Regions from separate parts of the Micromonospora craniellae genome, predicted to be linked through region 1. Evidence: predicted binding sites of a transcription regulator. Region 1 holds the regulator's gene; the other holds the start of a gene.
The links. The regulator HrcA, encoded in region 1, represses chaperone genes, less so after heat shock. The targets are predictions, from matches to a motif close to GGTTNGCACNCTCNNNNNGAGNGTGCNAACC.

Region 1 (9,073 bases):
CGCAGCAGGCGGGTGGCGAGCACGGCCAGGGCGGCCACCCCGGCCGTGGAGGTACGCAGCACCGACGGCCCGAGCCGGACCGGCTGCGCGCCGGCCTCCTGGAAGGCCGTCAGCTCGGCCGGACTGATGCCGCCTTCGGGGCCGACCAGGAGCACGATCTCGCCACGGTCGGGCAACCCGACGGTGGTCAGCCGGTCGCTCGCCTCCTCGTGCAGCACGAAGCCGGCGGCGGCACCGGCGATCCGGCGGGCCACCGCCGGGCCGGACTCGTCCGGGGCGCCCGCCACCACCGGCAGCCATGCCCGGCGGGCCTGCTTCGCCGCCTCCCGGGCGGTCGCCACCCACTTGCCCCGGGCCCGTTCGCCCCGGTCACCGCGCCACTGCACCACCGAGCGGGCCGCCGCCCAGGGGACGATCTCGTCCACGCCCGCCTCGGTCATCGCCTGCACGGCCAGTTCGCCCCGGTCGCCCTTGGCGATGCCCTGCACCACCACCAGCCGCGGGTTCGCCGCGTCGACGTACCCGCGGGCGGTGATGTCCAGGTCGAGGGTGCCCCGACCGACCGCGGTGACCACGGCCTGGGCCGTGCCGCCCCGACCGTCGGCGAGCAACAGTTCCTCGCCGACCCGGAGCCGCTGCACGGTGGCGGCGTGGTGGCCCTCCGGCCCGTCGAGCACCGTCGAGTCGGCGGTGGGCAGCGACTCGACCAGGAAGAGCGGCGCGGACACCTCAGGCGTGGCCGTTGAAGGCATCGCGCATCCGGGAGAAGAAGCCGCCCTGCTTGCTGAGCTCGGCGACCTCCTCGCCCCGGGTCTTGGCGAACTCGCGCAGCATCCGCTCCTGCTCGGCGTCGAGCTTCGTCGGGGTACGGACGTCGAGGTGGACGTAGAGGTCGCCCCGGCCGGTGCCACGCAGGTGCGGCACGCCCCGGGCCCGTAGCCGCAGCGTGCTGCCCGGTTGGGTGCCCGGCTTGACGTCGACCGGCTCCTCGCTGTCCAGCGCCTTGATGGTCAGCCGGGTGCCGAGCGCGGCGGCGGTCATCGGCACCGTCACCCGGCAGTGCAGGTCGTCGCCCTTGCGGGAGAAGACGTCGTGCGGCCGCTCGTGGATCTCCACGTAGAGGTCACCGGCGGTGCCGCCGCCCGGGCCGACCTCGCCCTGCTGCGCGAGACGGATCCGCATCCCGTCCTCCACGCCGGCCGGGATCTTCACGGTCAGCGAGCGGCGGGTCCGGACCCGGCCGTCACCGGCGCAGGTGGGGCAGGGGTGCGGGACGGTGGTGCCGTAACCCTGGCAGACCGTGCACGGCCGGGCGGAGACCACCTGGCCGAGGAAGGTGCGCTGCACCGACTGCACCTCGCCCCGGCCGCCGCACGCCTCGCAGGTGGCCAGGTGGGTGCCGGCGGCCGTGCCGGCCCCGGTGCAGGTGGTGCAGAGCACCGCGGTGTCGACCGTGATCGGGGCCTCGACCCCGAAGGCGGTCTCGTGCAGGTCCAGTTCCAGCCGCAGGATCGCGTCGGCCCCGGGCCGGGTACGCGGGCGCGGGCCACGCCCGGCGCCGGTGGCCCCGCCGAAGAAGGCGTCCATGATGTCCTGGAAGCCGACGAAGGGTCCGGCGCCGCCGGGGCCGCCCGGCCCACCGGCACCGCCGCCGCCCGGTGCGAGCGGATCGCCACCGAGGTCGACGATCTGCCGTTTCCGGTCGTCGGACAACACCTCGTACGCGGCGTTGATGTCCTTGAACTTCTCCTGGGCCTCCGGGTCCGGATTCACGTCCGGGTGGAACTGGCGCGCCAGCTTGCGGTAGGCGCGCTTGATCTCGTCGTCGGAGGCCCCTCGGCTCACGCCGAGAATGCCGTAGTAGTCCCTGGCCACTGGGTTCCGTGTCCTCGTGTTCGTCTCGCGTTACGCCGGTCGGTGGCGGCAGCCTGCCGTCGGCCCTGACTGGTCAGTTCTGGGCCAGCAGCTCGCCCACGTAGCGTGCCACGGCCCTCACCGTGGCGATTGTTCCGGGGTAGTCCATCCGGGTCGGTCCCAGCACGCCCATCCCCCCGACGATGGTCGCGCCCGGGCCGTAACCGGTGCTGACCACGGATGCCGCCCGTAGGTTGTCGATCTGGTTCTCGTCGCCGATGCGTACCCGTAGCGTGCTCGGTTCGGCCTCGCCGATGAGTTTGAGCAGGACCACCTCCTCCTCGAGCGCTTCGAGGATGGGGCGCAGCGACCCCTGGAAGTCGAGCAGGCCGCCACGGGCCAGGTTGGCGGTGCCGGCCAGGGCGATCCGCTCCTCGTGCCGTTCGACAAGGGTCTCCAGCAGGACGGTGGAGAGGGTGGTCATGGCCGGGCGCAGGTGCGGCGCGGACTCGTCGATGAGCGACTGCACCAGCGGTGGTGTGTCGGACAGGCGGGTACCGACCAGCTTCTCGTTGACCAGCCGGCGCAGGTCGAGGACGTCGTCGGCGGGGACGGGCGCGGGCAGTTCGACCAGCCGCTGTTCCACCCGACCGGTGTCGGCGATCATCACCAGCGTCAGCCGGGTGGTGGAGATCGGCACGAGTTCCAGGTGCCGGACCGTGGAGCGGGCCAGGCTCGGATACTGCACCACGGCGACCTGGCGGGTCAGTTGCGCGAGCAGGCGTACGGTGCGGTACACCACGTCGTCGAGGTCCACCGCGCCGACCAGGAACCGCTCGATCGCCCGGCGTTCGGCCGGGCTGAGCGGCTTGATCCGACTGAGCCGGTCGACGAAGAGGCGGTAGCCGCGATCGGTGGGCACCCGCCCGGCGCTGGTGTGCGGCTGGCGGATGTAGCCCTCCTCCTCCAGCACGGCCATGTCGTTGCGCACGGTGGCCGGGGACACGCCGAGTTGGTGCCGTTCGACGAGTGACTTGCTGCCGACCGGCTCCTGGGTGGCGACGTAGTCCTCGACGATCGCCCGGAGTACGGCGAGTTTCCGGTCGTCGAGACCCATCCTTCCCACCTCCTGTCGCAGGTCAGCCCGGAGCGGCCCGAGTGTCAGAGGAACACTCTGGCACTCGAATGTAGCGAGTGCCAGTCTACGTCGGGGTTCCCGTGGACGCGATGATCAAGACCTCCCGGGTGTACGGGGGCCGATCGGCGGGTTGACACTCGCCGGTGTCGCTATGGTGCGCCGTTGCCGCTGGCCCCTACCGTGACTCGTATGACTGAACCACCTCGTCCTCCAGGGTCCGGCGACGAACCCACGACTCCACTGTCGGGCTCGTCGGGCCAGCCCGGCTATCCCCCGCCCGGGGGCTATCCGCCTCCCGCCGGCGACCAGCCCCCGCCGCCCGGCGGCTACGGCACTCCGGGTGACTACCCCCCGCCCGGTGGCTACCCGCCCCCCGGCGGCTATCCCCCGCCTGGCGGGGAGCCCGGTGTCGGGTACCCGACGGGCGGATACGGCCCTCCGGGTGGCGGCTACGCCAACAACGAGGACAAGACCTGGACCCTGATCGCCCACTTCGGCGGCCCGCTCGGGGTGTTCGTGGGTGGTGGTCTGCTCGGCTGGGTGGCGCCGCTGATCGCGATGATGACGCGCGGGCAGCAGAGCCCGGTGGTCCGGGCCCACGCGGTGGCCGCCCTGAACTTCCAGATCACCTGGGCCATCGCCGGGTTGCTCAGCTGGGTGCTCACCGCGATCACCTGCGGGCTGCTGTTCTTCGTGCCGTTCCTGGTCTGGATCGTGCCGGTGATCTTCGGCATCATCGCCGGGGTCAAGGCCAACGAGGGCGCCCTCTACCGCTACCCGATGACCTACTCCTTCGTGAAGCGCTGACCTCGGGGACGCCGGTCAGGGCAGCAGGTCCCGCACCACGGCGTCGGCAAGCAGCCGGCCACGCACCGTCAGGACGGCGTGGCCGGCCGCGTGGGCGGACGCGGCGAGCAGGCCCTGCCCCACCGCCCGCGCGGCGGCCGCGCGACCGGCGTCGTCGAGGACGTCCAGCGGCAGCCCGGACGCGAGCCGTAGCCGCAGCATGACGTCCTCCATGTGTGCCTCGCCGCCGGTGAGCACCTCCCGGGCCAGCCCGGGAGACTCACCGGCGGCCAGCCGGCCGGCGTACTCGCGGGGGTGCTTGACGTTCCACCAGCGCACACCACCGATGTGACTGTGCGCGCCGGGGCCGAGGCCCCACCAGTCGCCGCCGGTCCAGTAGAGCAGGTTGTGCCGGCACCGGGCGGCCGGCGTCCGCGCCCAGTTGGACACCTCGTACCAGGAGAAACCGGCGGCGTCGAGGGCAGCCTCGGCGGCCAGGTAACGCTCCGCGGCGACGTCGTCGTCCGGGTACGGCAGCTCGCCGCGACGCATCCGCGCGGCCAACCGGGTGCCGGCCTCGACGATCAGGGCGTACGCGCTGACGTGGTCGACGCCCGCCGCCACCACCTGGGCCAGCGACTCGGCGAAGTCCTCCGCCCGCTCCCCCGGCGTCCCGTAGATCAGGTCCAGGTTGACGTGCGCGAACCCGGCGTCGCGCGCCTCCAGTGCGGCGGCCGGTGCGCGACCGGCCCGGTGCTTGCGGTCGAGCACGGCGAGCACCCCGGGCGTGGCCGACTGCATGCCGAGCGAGATCCGGGTGTAGCCGGCCGCCCGCAGTTCCTTGAGCGAGACCGGGTCGACCGACTCCGGGTTGGCCTCGGTGGTCACCTCGGCGTCGGCGTCCAGCCCCCAGGTGCGGTCGATCGCGTCGAGGATGCGGGCCAGATCGTCGGCGGGCAGCAGGGTGGGGGTGCCGCCGCCGACGAAGACGGTCTCCACCCGGCCCGGCGGCGTCTCGCCCAGCACCCGCGCGGCGAGGGCCAGCTCGGCGAGCACCGTGTCGGCGTACCCCTCCCGGCTCGCGCCGCCCAGTTCCTCGGCGGTGTACGTGTTGAAGTCGCAGTAGCCGCAGCGGCTGGCGCAGAAGGGCACGTGCACGTACACCCCGAAGCCCCGGTGCCCGACGCGGGCGCGGGCGGACGCGGGCAGCGATCCGTCGGTGGGTACGGGTTCGCCTGCTGGAAGGAGGCCGGGCATGGCCACTAGTGTGCCCTCACATGACCTCTCCCGACGCGCTCGTGCAGGTCGCCACGGCCCGCGGGGTGACCACCCTCACCCTGGACAGCCCACACAACCGCAACGCGCTCTCCACGCCGTTGATGACCGAACTGTTGGCCGGGCTGGCCGCCGCGGTCGACGACGACACGGTCCGGGTGATCGTGCTGGACCACACCGGCCCGGTCTTCTGTTCCGGGGCGGACCTGAAGGAGACGGCGGCGGCGTACGCCAGCGGGACGGTGCCCGCCGGGATGCTGGGTGACGTGCTCGCGGCGGTCCGGGAGTGCCCGAAGCCGGTGTTGGCGCGGGTGGCCGGTCCCGCGCGGGCCGGCGGCCTGGGCCTGATCGCCGCGGCCGACCTGGCGGTCTGCGCGGCGGAGGCCACGTTCGCCTTCACCGAGGTACGGATCGGGGTGATCCCGGCGGTGATCTCGGCGACGGTGCTGCCCCGGCTGCTTCCTCGGGCCGCCGCCGCGTTGTACCTGACCGGCGACACCTTCGACGGCCGGCGAGCGGCCGAGATCGGCCTGGTGACCACGGCGGTGCCCGCCGACGAGCTGGACGGCACGGTGCGGCGCTACCTCGACTCGCTGGTACGTGGCGCCCCGGCGGCGCTGGCCGGCGCGAAGGAGCTGCTGCGCCGCCCGGTCGGCACCGACCTGCGCGCCGAACTGGCGGAGCTGTCCGCGCTGTCCACCGGCTACTTCCTGTCCGGCGACGGCATGGAGGGCGTCACCGCGTTCCGCGAGAAGCGCCCGCCCCGTTGGGTCGCCGAACTCGACAGGTGAGGACGGGCCGCCCCGGGGAACCCTGAGGGCACCGGCGACGGGGGAAACCGGGCGGACGACCCGTACGGGCCGACGCCGGACGTACGCTTGGCGGACCTTGGCAACGGGAGGTGTGGGTGCGGGCTCGGGCAGTCGTGACCGGTTTCGTGGTCCTCGTGTTGATCGTCGTGATCGGGATCGTCCTCGGCCTGCGGCAGGCGGGCGAACAGTTGCGGCTGCCGTTCGCCGGCCGGGCGTGCACGGTGCAGGCCGACGGTGAGGTGACGCTGGACTCGCAGCAGATGGCCAACGCGGCGACGATCGCGGCCATCGGCGCCCAGCGCAAGATGCCCGAGCGGGCGGTGGTGGTGGCGCTGGCCACCGCCTACCAGGAGTCCGGGCTGCGCAACCTGGCCGGTGGCGACCGCGACTCGGTGGGGCTGTTCCAGCAGCGGCCGAGCCAGGGTTGGGGCACACCGGAGGAGATTCGCGACCCCCGGTACGCGTCCAAGAAGTTCTACGCGGCGCTGAAGAAGGTACGCGGCTGGGAGGACATGCGGGTCACCGACGCCGCACAGAAGGTGCAGCGCTCCGCCTTCCCAGAGGCGTACGAGAAGTGGGCCGACGAGTCGGAGGTGCTGACCCGGGCGCTGCTCGGGCACGCCACCACGGCGGTCACCTGCACGGTGGGTGGCGACCCGGTGCTGCGCGGCGCGGCGGCGATCGACGCGCTGGCCGAGGGACTGGCGCTCGACTGGGGCCTGGTGGCCCTTGCCCCCGACGACCGGCCGTCAGGGCGGGGCTACTTCAGCTCGGCTGTCGACGACGACGGCAACCCGATCTATCTGAAGGTGGGGATCAACGACTTCGAGCGGAGCCCCGGCGGCAGCCTGATGACCTCCGCCGAGGGCGTGCGGTCCGGCTGGCGGTACGCGCACTGGCTGGTCGCCCACGCCAAGCAGCACGGGGTGAAGCGGGTGACCTACCACGGCCGGGAGTGGAGCGCCAGGCGCGGCGACTGGAAGCGCCTCCCGGACAGCGACCGGGGCGACACGGAGGTCCTCGCCGAGGTGCACGCCGATGTCTGACCGACCCTGATCTCCTTACCCGCAGTCACCGCGAAATCCGGCTATCACCCCATACCCCCCCAGCGAAACCACTCTCCGTAGCGCCGTGTAGTTGATCCAGCGCCCTCAGTCGCAGTCTCGTCGAGATGGCGCCGGGGCATTCTCCGGGGTGTGTGCACGCGAGTTACGATCGGCGGCCTGTGCCCAGAATTGGTTTCACCTCTTGGGGAGGGGTACGACGTGGCATACGACTACGGCGACCGGACCGGCTACGAACCGATCAGCGACGTCGATCGCAAGGAGTTCCACGAGCAGGGCTTTCTCCTGCTGCGCAACGTCCTGACCGAGGATCACCGGGCCGCTCTCGAGGCCGCGGTCGACCGGGTGTACGAGGAGGAGAAGGCCAAGGGCAAGACCACCAAGGACGGCACCCTGCACCTGCTGGGCTTCCTTGAGCGCGACGAGCTCTTCGGCGAGCTGCTGACCCATCCGATCGCCTTCCCGTACATGTGGGGCCTGGCCGGGTGGAACATCTACTCGCACCACAACCACCTCGACGTCACCCCGCCGGCGCTGGAGCCGGAGAGGCCGTACTGGGGGTGGCACCAGGACGGGTACCGGCAGAACTCCGACCCGGAGACGATGGACCCGAACCTGCCTCGGCCGATGTTCTCGCTGAAGGTCGCCTACGTGCTCTCCGACCTGTCGGAGAACGGTCGCGGCGCGACCAAGGTGATCCCGGGCAGCCACCTGTGGAACTCGCTGCCCCGCCCGGCGGACACCACGGTGCACAACCCGGACCCGGAGGGCACCGTCGAGATCACCGCCAATCCCGGTGACGCCTTCATCTTCGACCGTCGCCAGTGGCACTCCCGGTCGACGAACCTGTCGACCATCACCCGCAAGATGCTCTTCGTCGGCTACACCTACCGGTGGATCCGCCCGCTGGACGAGCTGCACATCGACTCCGACGGCGAGTGGTGGAACAACCGCACGCCGGTGCAGCGCCAGCTCTGCGGTGAGGGCACCCACACCGCGAACTACTGGGGCATCAACTGGGACGGCTACATCGACGACGAGATCCCGCTGCGCAAGGAGCTCAAGGAGCGCGGCCAGCTCAACCGCAACATCCCCTGGCTCCGCTGACCTTGATGTAAGGAAGGGTCCCCTGCTAACGCCTGGTGCATAGCAGGGGACCCTTCCTAACACCCTCCAGCGCACAGCACCTCCGGCGGCGCGGAGCACAGGCGGCGGCGCGGAGCACAGGCGGCGGCGCTGGGCACGTTCGGCGGTCAGCGCGACCGGCGGCGGTCAGCCGGTGGGTGTGCGCAGCCGTCGGCGCATCTTCTCGCGGGTCGACTCGGGCAGGTCGTCCGCGTCCAGCAGCCGGGGCAGCAGGGCGGGCTCCAGAGTCAGCGCCCGGAACACCTCACCGATGGTCACCCCGTGCGCGGGCCGGTGGACGACCTCGACCGGGTCGTCGGCACCCACCGTCCCCTCCCGCAGCACCCGCAGGTACGCCCCGGGCGTCGCGCGTACGGTGAACCGCTTGATCAGATCCGGTACGCCCCAGAACCCGGCGAACGTCCGGCACGGACTTCGCGGCTTGGTCACCTGCAGGAGCGCGGATCCGATCACCCACTGCTCTCCGATCACCGCTCCGGTCACGTCCACGCCGGTCGTGGTCAGGTTCTCGCCGAGGTGACCTGGCGGCACGGCCCGCCCCAGTACCGCCGCCCACCACTGCGCGTCCTCCGTGGCGTACGCGTACACCGCCTGGTCGGGGCCGCCGTGGTGGGCTCGTTCGCCGATGAAGTCACCAACCACTCCGTCGGTCCGCACCGTCACCCGTCCGGCTGCCAGTCTCTTGTCGATGCCACTGCGTCCGCTGGCGTCACCGGCCCAGGCCGCCTCGGTGACCACCGCGAGGTTCACCGAGATCACTTTCCCCGTCATGCCGGCCAGCCTACGGCCGCCTCAGCCCGTGACCGCGCCCGCCACCAGGCCGGCGACCATACGCCGCTGCACCAGCAGGAAGAAGATGATCACCGGCAGGGTGAACAGGGTGGAGGCGGCCATCACCGGCCCCAGGCGGTCTCGTCGCGCCTGAAGAAGAAGGTCATCGCCACCGGCAACGTGTACCGGTCCTGCCGGTTGATGAAGGTCAGCGCGAAGATCAGCTC
Region 2 (9,073 bases), 540 kb from region 1:
CTCGCCGGTGACCGGCACCACCGCCACGGTCAACGCGCCGTCGACCTCGGTGACCAGGGTCTTGAAGACCCGCTCCGGCGCGACCGCGAGCGCCGCGGCGACCAGCGCGCCGTAGTTGGCGGCGTCCGCCGGCACGTCGTACGAATGGGTGCGGTGCGTGATCCTCCGCTTCGCCAGCAGCGCGATCGCCGGCGTACCCCGTCCCGCCATGCCCGCCAACCCAGCCTCTCAGGTCACCGGCTGGCAGATGAGCACCGTCGGCGCCGCGGCGACCCGGGTCAGCACCAGGCTGGCCGGCTGGTCACCGGTCAGCCTCAGGTCCCGCCGGAGCCGCTCCGGTTCCAGCGCGGAGCCCCGCTTGAGGATCTCCACCCGGCCGACCCGGCGCTCCCTCAGCAGCGCCCGCAGCCGCTTGAGCGAGAACGCCAGCACGTCGGTCACCTCCAGGCAGCGGGCGTACGGGGTGGGGATGGCCCGGTCGGCATAGAGGTAGGCGATGCTCGGGTCGGCCAGCGAGGCGTCCAGGTCGGCGGCCAGCTCGGCGACCAGGTGCGCCCGCACCACCGCCGAATCCGGGTCGTAGACGAACCTGCGTACCGGCCCGACCGGCGCCTCCGCCGTCCCCTGCCCGGTGAGCTGATACACGCGCGGCCCGTCGCCGGGATGTAAGGAGGGGACCCCTGCTATGCACGAGGCGTTAGTAGGGGACCCTTCCTTACATACGGTTGCGCGGCGTCGGTGTTCGGCGAGCGGGCCGCACCAGAGGGCCGCCTCGACCAGGTCGCCGTCGACGCCGACCCACTCGGCCTCGGCACCGGCCGGGATCAGGGCATGATCGAGACCCGGCGCCACCTTCACCGCCGTGTACGGCACCCGTTCGGCCAGCCCGACGACGAAGTCCCAGGGTGGCGAGTACGCGTTCGGGTCGAAGATCCGGCGACCGGTGCCGGCCCGACGACGGGCCGGATCGCAGAAGACCGCGTCGACCCGGGTCACGTCGAACGCGGTCGCGTCGCCGCACTCCACGGAGACGAGGTCGGCCAACCCTGCGGCGTGGGCGTTCGCCTCGGCGAGCGCAGCGGTGAGCGGGTCGGCCTCCACGGCGTACACCCGGATGCCGGTGCGGGCGGCGGCCAGCGCGTCGGCGCCCAACCCGCAGCCCAGGTCCGCCAGGGTGGCCACCCCGGCGGCCCGCAGCCGTCGCGCCCGGCGGTCCGCGACGATCCGCCGGGTGGCCTGCTCCAGACCGGGCCGGGTGAAGAACATGCCCCTCGCCTCCGGCCCGAACTTGCCGGTGGCGCGGCGGCGCAACTCCGCCTGGGTCAGGGCCGCCGCCGCCAACCCGGCCGGCACCCCGGCCGCGCGGAGCGTGGCCGCCGCGTGCAGCGGGTCACCGCCGGCCACCCGCACCGCCGCGTCGAGCGCCGCCGACCCTTCGTCGGTACGCAACGCAGCGAACTGCCCCAGATCCACCCGCCGATTATCCGGGTCGCCACCCGACACCGACCCGACCGCCCCCGCCGCTGTCCCCAACCGGCGCTGTCCAGTTCATGATCGTGCTCGATCCAGATTCGAGTGGTCTCGCAGTCGCCTGGACACCACTCGATCCTGGATCGAACGTGACCTCAACGCCGTTCGCGGTATCCCGCCGGCCGTCGATCATGCGGCATCCCGCCCATCGCCCGCCGATCATGGAGTCGTGGCTCGTGCAAACACCCTTAATCGGGGCGTTTCGTCGACCACAACTCCATGATCGACGGGGCGACGGGGGCAGGGCGGACGGGGCGGCGGGGCCGAGGGGCGGCGGGGCCGAGGGGCGGCGGGCCGCTGGTGGAGGGGCGACTTCGGCGGCGGGTGCTGTGGGTGGCAGCGCCAGCGGCAGCGCCCGGGGGTGATCAGTGGGTGGGGTGGTGGGTGGTGACGAAGGCGTGCCAGGCAGCCGGGGTGAAGGTGAGCGCCGGGCCGGTCGGGTCCTTGCTGTCACGTACGGCGACCACGCCGGGCAGGTTGTCGGCTACCTCGACGCAGGCGCCGCCGTTGGCGTTGCTGCGGGAGGACTTGCGCCAGGCGGCACGGGTCAGGTCCATGAGTTCGCCACTTCCTCGATCAGGCGGGCGGACTGCCGGCGCGGCAGCGCCTCACCGGCCACAGTCTCCCAACGACGTCCGAGGTTGGCAAGCTCGTTCGGGCTGTCCACGGTGTGCCCCCGGAGTTGGTTGTCCAGATGGGCCACCTCGGTGCCGTCGGCGAGTCGAGCCAGCACGAACGGGCCGTGGAGCCCGATGTACCACGGGGTCTCGGCCGGCACGATCCGTACCTGGACATGCGAATGGTCGGCGAGGGCGCGCAGGTGCTTCACCTGCTCGTACATGGTCGTGGGCTCGCCCACCTGCCGGCGCAGCGCCTGCTCATCGAGCACCGCGACGAGCTGCGGCGGCTCCTCGCGGGCGAGGATCTCCTGCCGCGCCATCCGGGCCAGCACCCGCTTCTCGATCTGCTCGTCGGCCAGCGGCGGCCCGGCCCGCAACATCTCCCGCGCGTACGCCTCGGTCTGGAGCAGGCCCGGCACCACCGCCGGGTCGTACCAGCGCAGCGCGACGGCCTCGCGCTCGATCTCGCCCCACGGCCGGAACCAGTCCGGCTCGGCGTGCAACCGGATCAACTCCAGCATCCCGACGAAGAGGCCACCGGTCTCCAGCACCTTGTCGAACCGGGACAGGTAGTCGACGCTGAGGTGGTTCGGGCCGATCTCCATCGCGCTCACCGCCGACGGGGAGTAGTTGACCATCTTGCCGAGTTCTTCCTGGCTGAGCCCGCGCAGCTTGCGGGCCCGGCGCAGTTGGTCGCGCAGGAAACCCAGGGTTGGCATGTCCGCCATCTGTCCGCCCTCCGTCACGTAATAGCGCCGGAGAGTAAGCGTCGGTCGTTCGGTGGGGAAGCGAGCGTCGGCGTGTTGCGGTCAACCGTGGCGAACGCTGGCGTAAGAGTGGCGAACGCTGGTGCAAGAGCGGCAGAAGAGTGGCGAGATAGTGGCGCGAGAGTGTGGAAATGTGGCGACACGAGGTGGTGGGTTGGCACTCTCCTTGACGGAGTGCTAGCCGAGGAATAACCTGCGATTAGCACTCTCACCCTGAGGGTGCCAACGTCCGGGCCCTGGTGCCCGGGGGTTGAACGCCAGGCGGACCGGCACCCGCGACGACGGCCCCGCCCGGTGGCATGTGGCAATTGACGCCGGTCGGCGTGCTGACCGGCAACGAAACCAAGTACCCCAGGAGGGTATGCCCGTGACTACCGCGACCAAGGTTGCGATCAAGCCGCTCGAGGACCGCATCGTGGTCCAGGCGAACGAGGCCGAGACCACCACCGCCTCGGGCATCGTGATCCCCGACACCGCCAAGGAGAAGCCGCAGGAGGGCACCGTCCTCGCTGTCGGCCCCGGCCGGATCGACGACAAGGGCAACCGCGTGCCGATCGACGTCTCCGTCGGCGACACCGTTCTCTACTCGAAGTACGGCGGCACCGAGGTCAAGTACGCCGGCGAGGAGTACCTGGTGCTCTCCGCCCGCGACGTCCTCGCGGTCATCGAGAAGTAACCAACCGATCAGTGACGTTGCCCCGGTCCGGCTCGCCGGGCCGGGGCAACGTCGCGTCGAAGGGACATTCATGGCGAAGATCCTGAGCTTCTCGGACGACGCCCGGCACCTGCTGGAACACGGTGTCAACGCGCTCGCGGACGCGGTCAAGGTCACCCTCGGGCCGCGCGGGCGCAACGTCGTCCTGGACAAGAAATTCGGTGCGCCGACGATCACCAACGATGGCGTGACCATCGCGAAGGAGATCGAGCTCACCAACCCGTACGAGAACCTCGGCGCGCAGCTGGTCAAGGAGGTGGCGACCAAGACCAACGATGTCGCCGGCGACGGGACCACCACCGCGACCGTGCTGGCGCAGGCCATGGTCCGCGAGGGTCTGCGCAACGTCACCGCGGGCGCCAACCCGGCCGGCCTCAAGCGGGGCATCGACGCGGCCTCCGCGAAGGTCTCCGAGGCGCTGCTCGGCAAGGCCGTCGAGGTCGCCGACAAGAAGGCCGTGGCGCACGTCGCGACGGTCTCCGCGCAGGACTCCACCATCGGCGAGCTGATCGCCGAGGCGATGGAGCGGGTCGGCCGCGACGGTGTGATCACCGTCGAGGAGGGCTCCGCCCTGCACACCGAGCTGGACGTGACCGAGGGTCTCCAGTTCGACAAGGGCTTCATCTCGCCGAACTTCGTCACTGACGCGGAGTCGCAGGAGTCCGTCCTGGAGGACGCGTACATCCTGATCACCACGCAGAAGATCTCGGCGATCGAGGAGCTGCTGCCGCTGCTGGAGAAGGTCCTCCAGAACAACAAGCCGCTGCTGATCGTCGCCGAGGACGTCGAGGGTCAGGCCCTGTCCACCCTGGTGGTCAACGCGATCCGCAAGACCCTCAAGGTCTGCGCGGTCAAGGCTCCCGGCTTCGGCGACCGCCGCAAGGCGATGCTCCAGGACATGGCGATCCTCACCGGTGCCGAGCTGGTCGCGCCCGAGCTGGGCTACAAGCTCGACCAGGTCGGCCTGGAGGTGCTGGGCACCGCCCGGCGCATCGTGGTCGACAAGGAGAACACCACCATCGTCGACGGTGGCGGGCAGTCCGCCGAGGTCACCGACCGGGTCGCCCAGATCCGCAAGGAGATCGAGGCGTCGGACTCCGAGTGGGACCGGGAGAAGCTCGCCGAGCGGCTGGCCAAGCTCTCCGGCGGCATCGCGGTGGTCAAGGTCGGCGCGGCCACCGAGGTCGAGATGAAGGAGCGCAAGCACCGCATCGAGGACGCCATCGCCGCGACCAAGGCTGCGGTCGAGGAGGGTACGGTCCCCGGCGGCGGTGCCGCCCTGGCCCAGATCCTGCCGGTGCTCGATGACGACCTGGGCTTCACCGGTGACGAGAAGGTCGGCGTCTCGATCGTGCGCAAGGCGCTGGTCGAGCCGCTGCGCTGGATCGCCCAGAACGCCGGCCACGACGGTTACGTGGTGGTGCAGAAGGTCGTCGCGGCGGAGTGGGGCACCGGCCTGGACGCCGCCGTCGGCGAGTACGTCGACCTGGCCAAGGCGGGCATCGTCGACCCGGTCAAGGTGACCCGTAACGCGGTCACCAACGCCGCGTCGATCGCCGGTCTGCTGCTCACCACCGAGAGCCTCGTGGTGGAGAAGCCGAAGGAGCCGGAGCCCGCCGCAGGCGGTCACGGCCACGGGCACGGCCACCAGCACGGCCCGGGTTTCTGACCCCTGCCGGACCTGGACGCGGGGCGCATCGTCGACGACGGTGCGCCCCGCGTGCGTTCCGGCCCGGTCACGCTCGGTCGAGGTGGCTACCGATCGGGCGTACGGTCGGAAACACTGGACCGGTGAGCAGTACGACGCCCCGGTACGCAGCCCTGGCCGGTGTCGCCGCCGCAGCGGCGGCCATCGGTGCCGCCGAAGTGGTGGCGGTGTTGACCGGCCCCCGTTCCGCCCCGCTGGTGGCGGTCGGTGGGCTGGTCGTGGACGCGGCCCCCGAGCCGGTGAAGCGGTTCGGGATCGCGGTCTTCGGCACGTACGACAAGATCGCTCTGCTGGTCGGGACGGGGGTGCTGCTGGCCGGTTTCGCCGCCCTGCTGGGCGTGCTGGCCGTCCGCCGCCTGGTGGTGGGCCTGGCCGGCATCGCGGCGTTCGCCGCACTGGGTGCCGGTGCGGCGCTGACCCGGGCCGGCGCGGACGGCCTGGACGTGCTGCCGCCGCTGGTCGGCGCGTTGGTCGGCGGCGTGACGCTCTGGGCGTTCGTCGCCGGGCCGCTGGAACTCGACCCGTGGCCCTGGTCCCCGCCGACCGAGCAGCGTCCACCCGGACCGGACGAGGCCGGACCGCAGCGTGCACATGAGCCGGCCGAGGCCGGGCCGCAGCATTCACCTGCGCCGGCAGCGGCGGGACCGCAGCATTCATCCGCGCCGGACGGGGCGGGTCCGCAGCGTGGTGCCGACCCGGAGTCGCGGCGGCGGTTCCTCACCGGTGTCGGCGCGGTGCTCGGGGTGGCCGTCGTCGGCGGTGCGGCCGGGCGGTGGTGGGCCGGCCGGCGCGGTGTCGCCGACGCCCGGGCTGCGATCAGGCTGCCCGCCCCGGTCTCCGCCGCGCCGCCGCTACCCGCCGGTGTCGACCTCCAGGTGCCGGGCGTGGCGCCCTTCGTCACCGAGAACCGGCGCTTCTACCGCATCGACACCGCCCTGGTGGTGCCGCAGGTGGATCCCCAGACGTGGCGGCTGCGCATCCATGGCCGGGTGCGCAACCCGGTGACGCTGAGCTTCGCGGACCTGCTGGCCCGGCCGATGGTGGAGCGGTACGTGACGCTGGCGTGCGTCTCCAACGAGGTCGGCGGCGACCTGATCGGCAACGCGCGGTGGCTCGGCGTACCGCTCCGGGAACTGCTCGACGAGGTGCAGCCGCTCGACGGCGCGGACCAGGTGGTCGGGCGCTCGGTGGACGGCTGGACCTGCGGCACCCCGACGGTGGTGCTGCGGGACGGGCGGGACGCGTTGCTCGCCGTCGGCATGAACGGCGAGCCGCTGCCGGTGGCGCACGGATTCCCCGCCCGGATGGTGGTGCCCGGCCTTTACGGGTACGTGTCGGCGTGCAAGTGGATCACCGAGCTGGAGCTGACCAGCTTCGCGGACTTCGACGCGTACTGGGTACCACGGGGCTGGTCGGCCGAGGGGCCGGTGAAGACGCAGTCGCGGATCGACACGCCCCGCCCGCGTAACCGTCCGGCCGCCGGCCCGGTCACCGTGGCCGGGGTGGCGTGGGCGCAGCACCGGGGCGTACGCCGGGTCGAGGTACGCGTCGACGGCGGGCCCTGGCAGGAGGCGGAGCTGGCGCCGACGGCCTCGGTGGACACCTGGGTGCAGTGGTCCTGGCGGTGGGAGGCGACGCCCGGCGAGCACACCCTCCAGGTCCGGGCGACCGACGCCGCCGGCGAGGCGCAGACCGAGCAGCGGCGGGGCGTGGCACCGGACGGCGCGACGGGCTGGCACTCGGTCACCCTGACGGTCGAGTGACGCACAGACCGACGCCGCGCTTCTGACGCAAAGGCCGACGCCGCGCTTCCGGGGGCGGGAGCGCGACGTCGGGGCCGTTCGGTCAGGCGACGTTGCGTTGGGCCGGGAGGGTCGACTTGTGGGAGCTGCCCAGGCGGGCCTCCAGCCGGTTGACGTCGACCCGGGTCTGCCGACGGTCGGCGAGGTCCTCCCAGCCGACCGCGAGCAGGCGCAGCCGCTCCGACTCGCTGAACCCGCCCCACACGCCGTACGGCTCCCGCACCGCCAGCGCGTGCGCGGCGCACTCGGCGCGTACCGGGCAGGCGCGGCAGACGTTCTTGGCGGAGGACTCGCGCCGGAGCCGGGAGGATCCGCGCTCGCCGTCGGGGTGGAAGAACTGGGCACTGTCGCGGCCACGGCAGGAGCCGAGCCGCTGCCAGTCCCACAGGTCGATGATGGGTCCCGGCAGTCTACGTACGTTCGACATCTTGCACCCCTCCTCTCGCGCGGCACCGCGAGATACTTCGTGGCCGGCTGTCCGGGCGGCGGGCCGCGCAGGCGCACCGTTCCCGGCCTGAGCCCTCGGTACCCAACCCCTTCTCGGCTCACACGTGTGTGATCCAAAAGCTTTGGCGGATTGGGGCATATGCACTATCTGTCGGAAAAGTTAGAAGAGTTGCCGGGAACCCCCTCCCGACCACACCCGGTCATGGTCTGCTCGTGTGCGGAGAGGAGATCACAGTGCGTACGGTTCTCGTGTGCGTTCGGACGCCGCTCGCGGCGCAGCACCTGACCTCCGCGGCAGCGCGGTTGGGACTGTCGGGTGCGGTCCGGACGGCGGTCTCCGATCCGGAGGTGATGCTGCGGCTCGCCGAGCGCCCCGCCGACGTGGTGCTCGCCGACACCGCCATCACCCGGCCCGACAGCGCCGGCTTCGTCCGCCGGGTCCTGGCCCGCGCGCCGCAGGCCAGCGTGCTGCTGCTCGGCGCGGAGGAGTCCGAGGCGGCGGCGGCGACCATCAGCGCCGGTGCACGCGGACTGATCCAGGGCGTGGACCACGATCTCACCAGCGCGGTCGCCAAGGCGCTGCTGCTGCTGGCCGCCTCCGGTCGGGCCAACCGGCCCCGGATCGCCGACCCGGCACGGGACACCGCCGCCGTCGGCGGCCCCGGCCGCCCGGCCCCCGGCACCCGGCCCACCACCGGCGAGGCCGCGTCGGCCTGGCCGGGCGGGGACGCCGCCGGTGGCCCGGCGATGGTGCCGGTGCAGCGGGGCGACGACCCGGCCGAGCCGGACGCCGCCCCCGAGACCGGCAAGGCCGCCCCGGCACGGGCCGACCGGCCCACCGTCGGCCTCACCGAACGGGAACTTCAGGTGCTGCTCGGCATGGCCGAGGGCAAGAGCAACGCCGAGATCGGCCGCGAGCTGTTCGTCTCCGAGGACACCGTGAAGACCCACGCTCGGAGGCTGTTCCGCAAGCTGGGCGCCCGGGACCGGGCGCACGCGGTGGCTGCCGGCTTCCGGGCCGGCCTGGTCGCCTGAACCGAAGGGCCGGACTGCGCTCAGTCCCGGCCGGCGGACTCGTCCTCGGTGCCCTCGCTGAGCGTGTCGTGCACCCCGTCGGCGTAACCCCGGGCGTAGTCCCAGGTGACGTAGTGGTCCGGGTCGGGGTCGTAGGCCGGCTCGTGCACCCGGGGGCGGCCCGAGCTGAGCAGGTGGCGCAGGTTGCCCCGGAGCAGGTCCCAGTCGAAGTAGTGCGGTTCCCGGCAGTCCTCACACTCGATGACGAGCCCGCGTACGCCGATCGGCGCCAGCAGCGCCTGGTAGATCTCCAGATCGGCGAGGTCTTCCAGCACGTCCTGGCGTTCGACATCGGTCAGCGGGTCGAGCGGGGCGTCGCGACCGGGGCCGTCCAGATCGGCCGACGGGTCGGTCGGATCGCCGGTGAACGGATCGATGGGCTCGTCGTGCACCCCCTCACCGTAGACCCA

Region 2: the regulator HrcA is predicted to act here: its motif matches at 3,115-3,145, upstream of groES (co-chaperone GroES).

The regions. Positions count from the first base shown of each region.
Region 1 covers NZ_CP061725.1:4,839,721-4,848,793, reverse strand. The annotation lists gene ID554_RS22065 (16S rRNA (uracil(1498)-N(3))-methyltransferase) at 1-728, opposite strand, end outside; gene dnaJ (molecular chaperone DnaJ) at 730-1,875, opposite strand; gene hrcA (heat-inducible transcriptional repressor HrcA) at 1,949-2,971, opposite strand; gene ID554_RS22050 (DUF4870 domain-containing protein) at 3,182-3,799, shown strand; gene hemW (radical SAM family heme chaperone HemW) at 3,815-5,035, opposite strand; gene ID554_RS22040 (enoyl-CoA hydratase-related protein) at 5,056-5,844, shown strand; gene ID554_RS22035 (hypothetical protein) at 5,955-6,911, shown strand; gene ID554_RS22030 (phytanoyl-CoA dioxygenase family protein) at 7,131-8,036, shown strand; gene ID554_RS22025 (MOSC domain-containing protein) at 8,202-8,846, opposite strand; partial or broken gene ID554_RS22020 (carbohydrate ABC transporter permease) at 8,868-9,073, opposite strand, start outside.
Region 2 covers NZ_CP061725.1:4,295,056-4,304,128, forward strand. The annotation lists gene ybaK (Cys-tRNA(Pro) deacylase) at 1-210, opposite strand, end outside; gene ID554_RS19525 (THUMP-like domain-containing protein) at 229-1,473, opposite strand; gene ID554_RS19530 (DUF397 domain-containing protein) at 1,896-2,087, opposite strand; gene ID554_RS19535 (helix-turn-helix domain-containing protein) at 2,078-2,878, opposite strand; gene groES (co-chaperone GroES) at 3,279-3,593, shown strand; gene groL (chaperonin GroEL) at 3,664-5,301, shown strand; gene ID554_RS19550 (molybdopterin-dependent oxidoreductase) at 5,424-7,103, shown strand; gene ID554_RS19555 (WhiB family transcriptional regulator) at 7,186-7,569, opposite strand; gene ID554_RS19560 (helix-turn-helix transcriptional regulator) at 7,824-8,624, shown strand; gene ID554_RS19565 (DUF5319 domain-containing protein) at 8,645-9,055, opposite strand.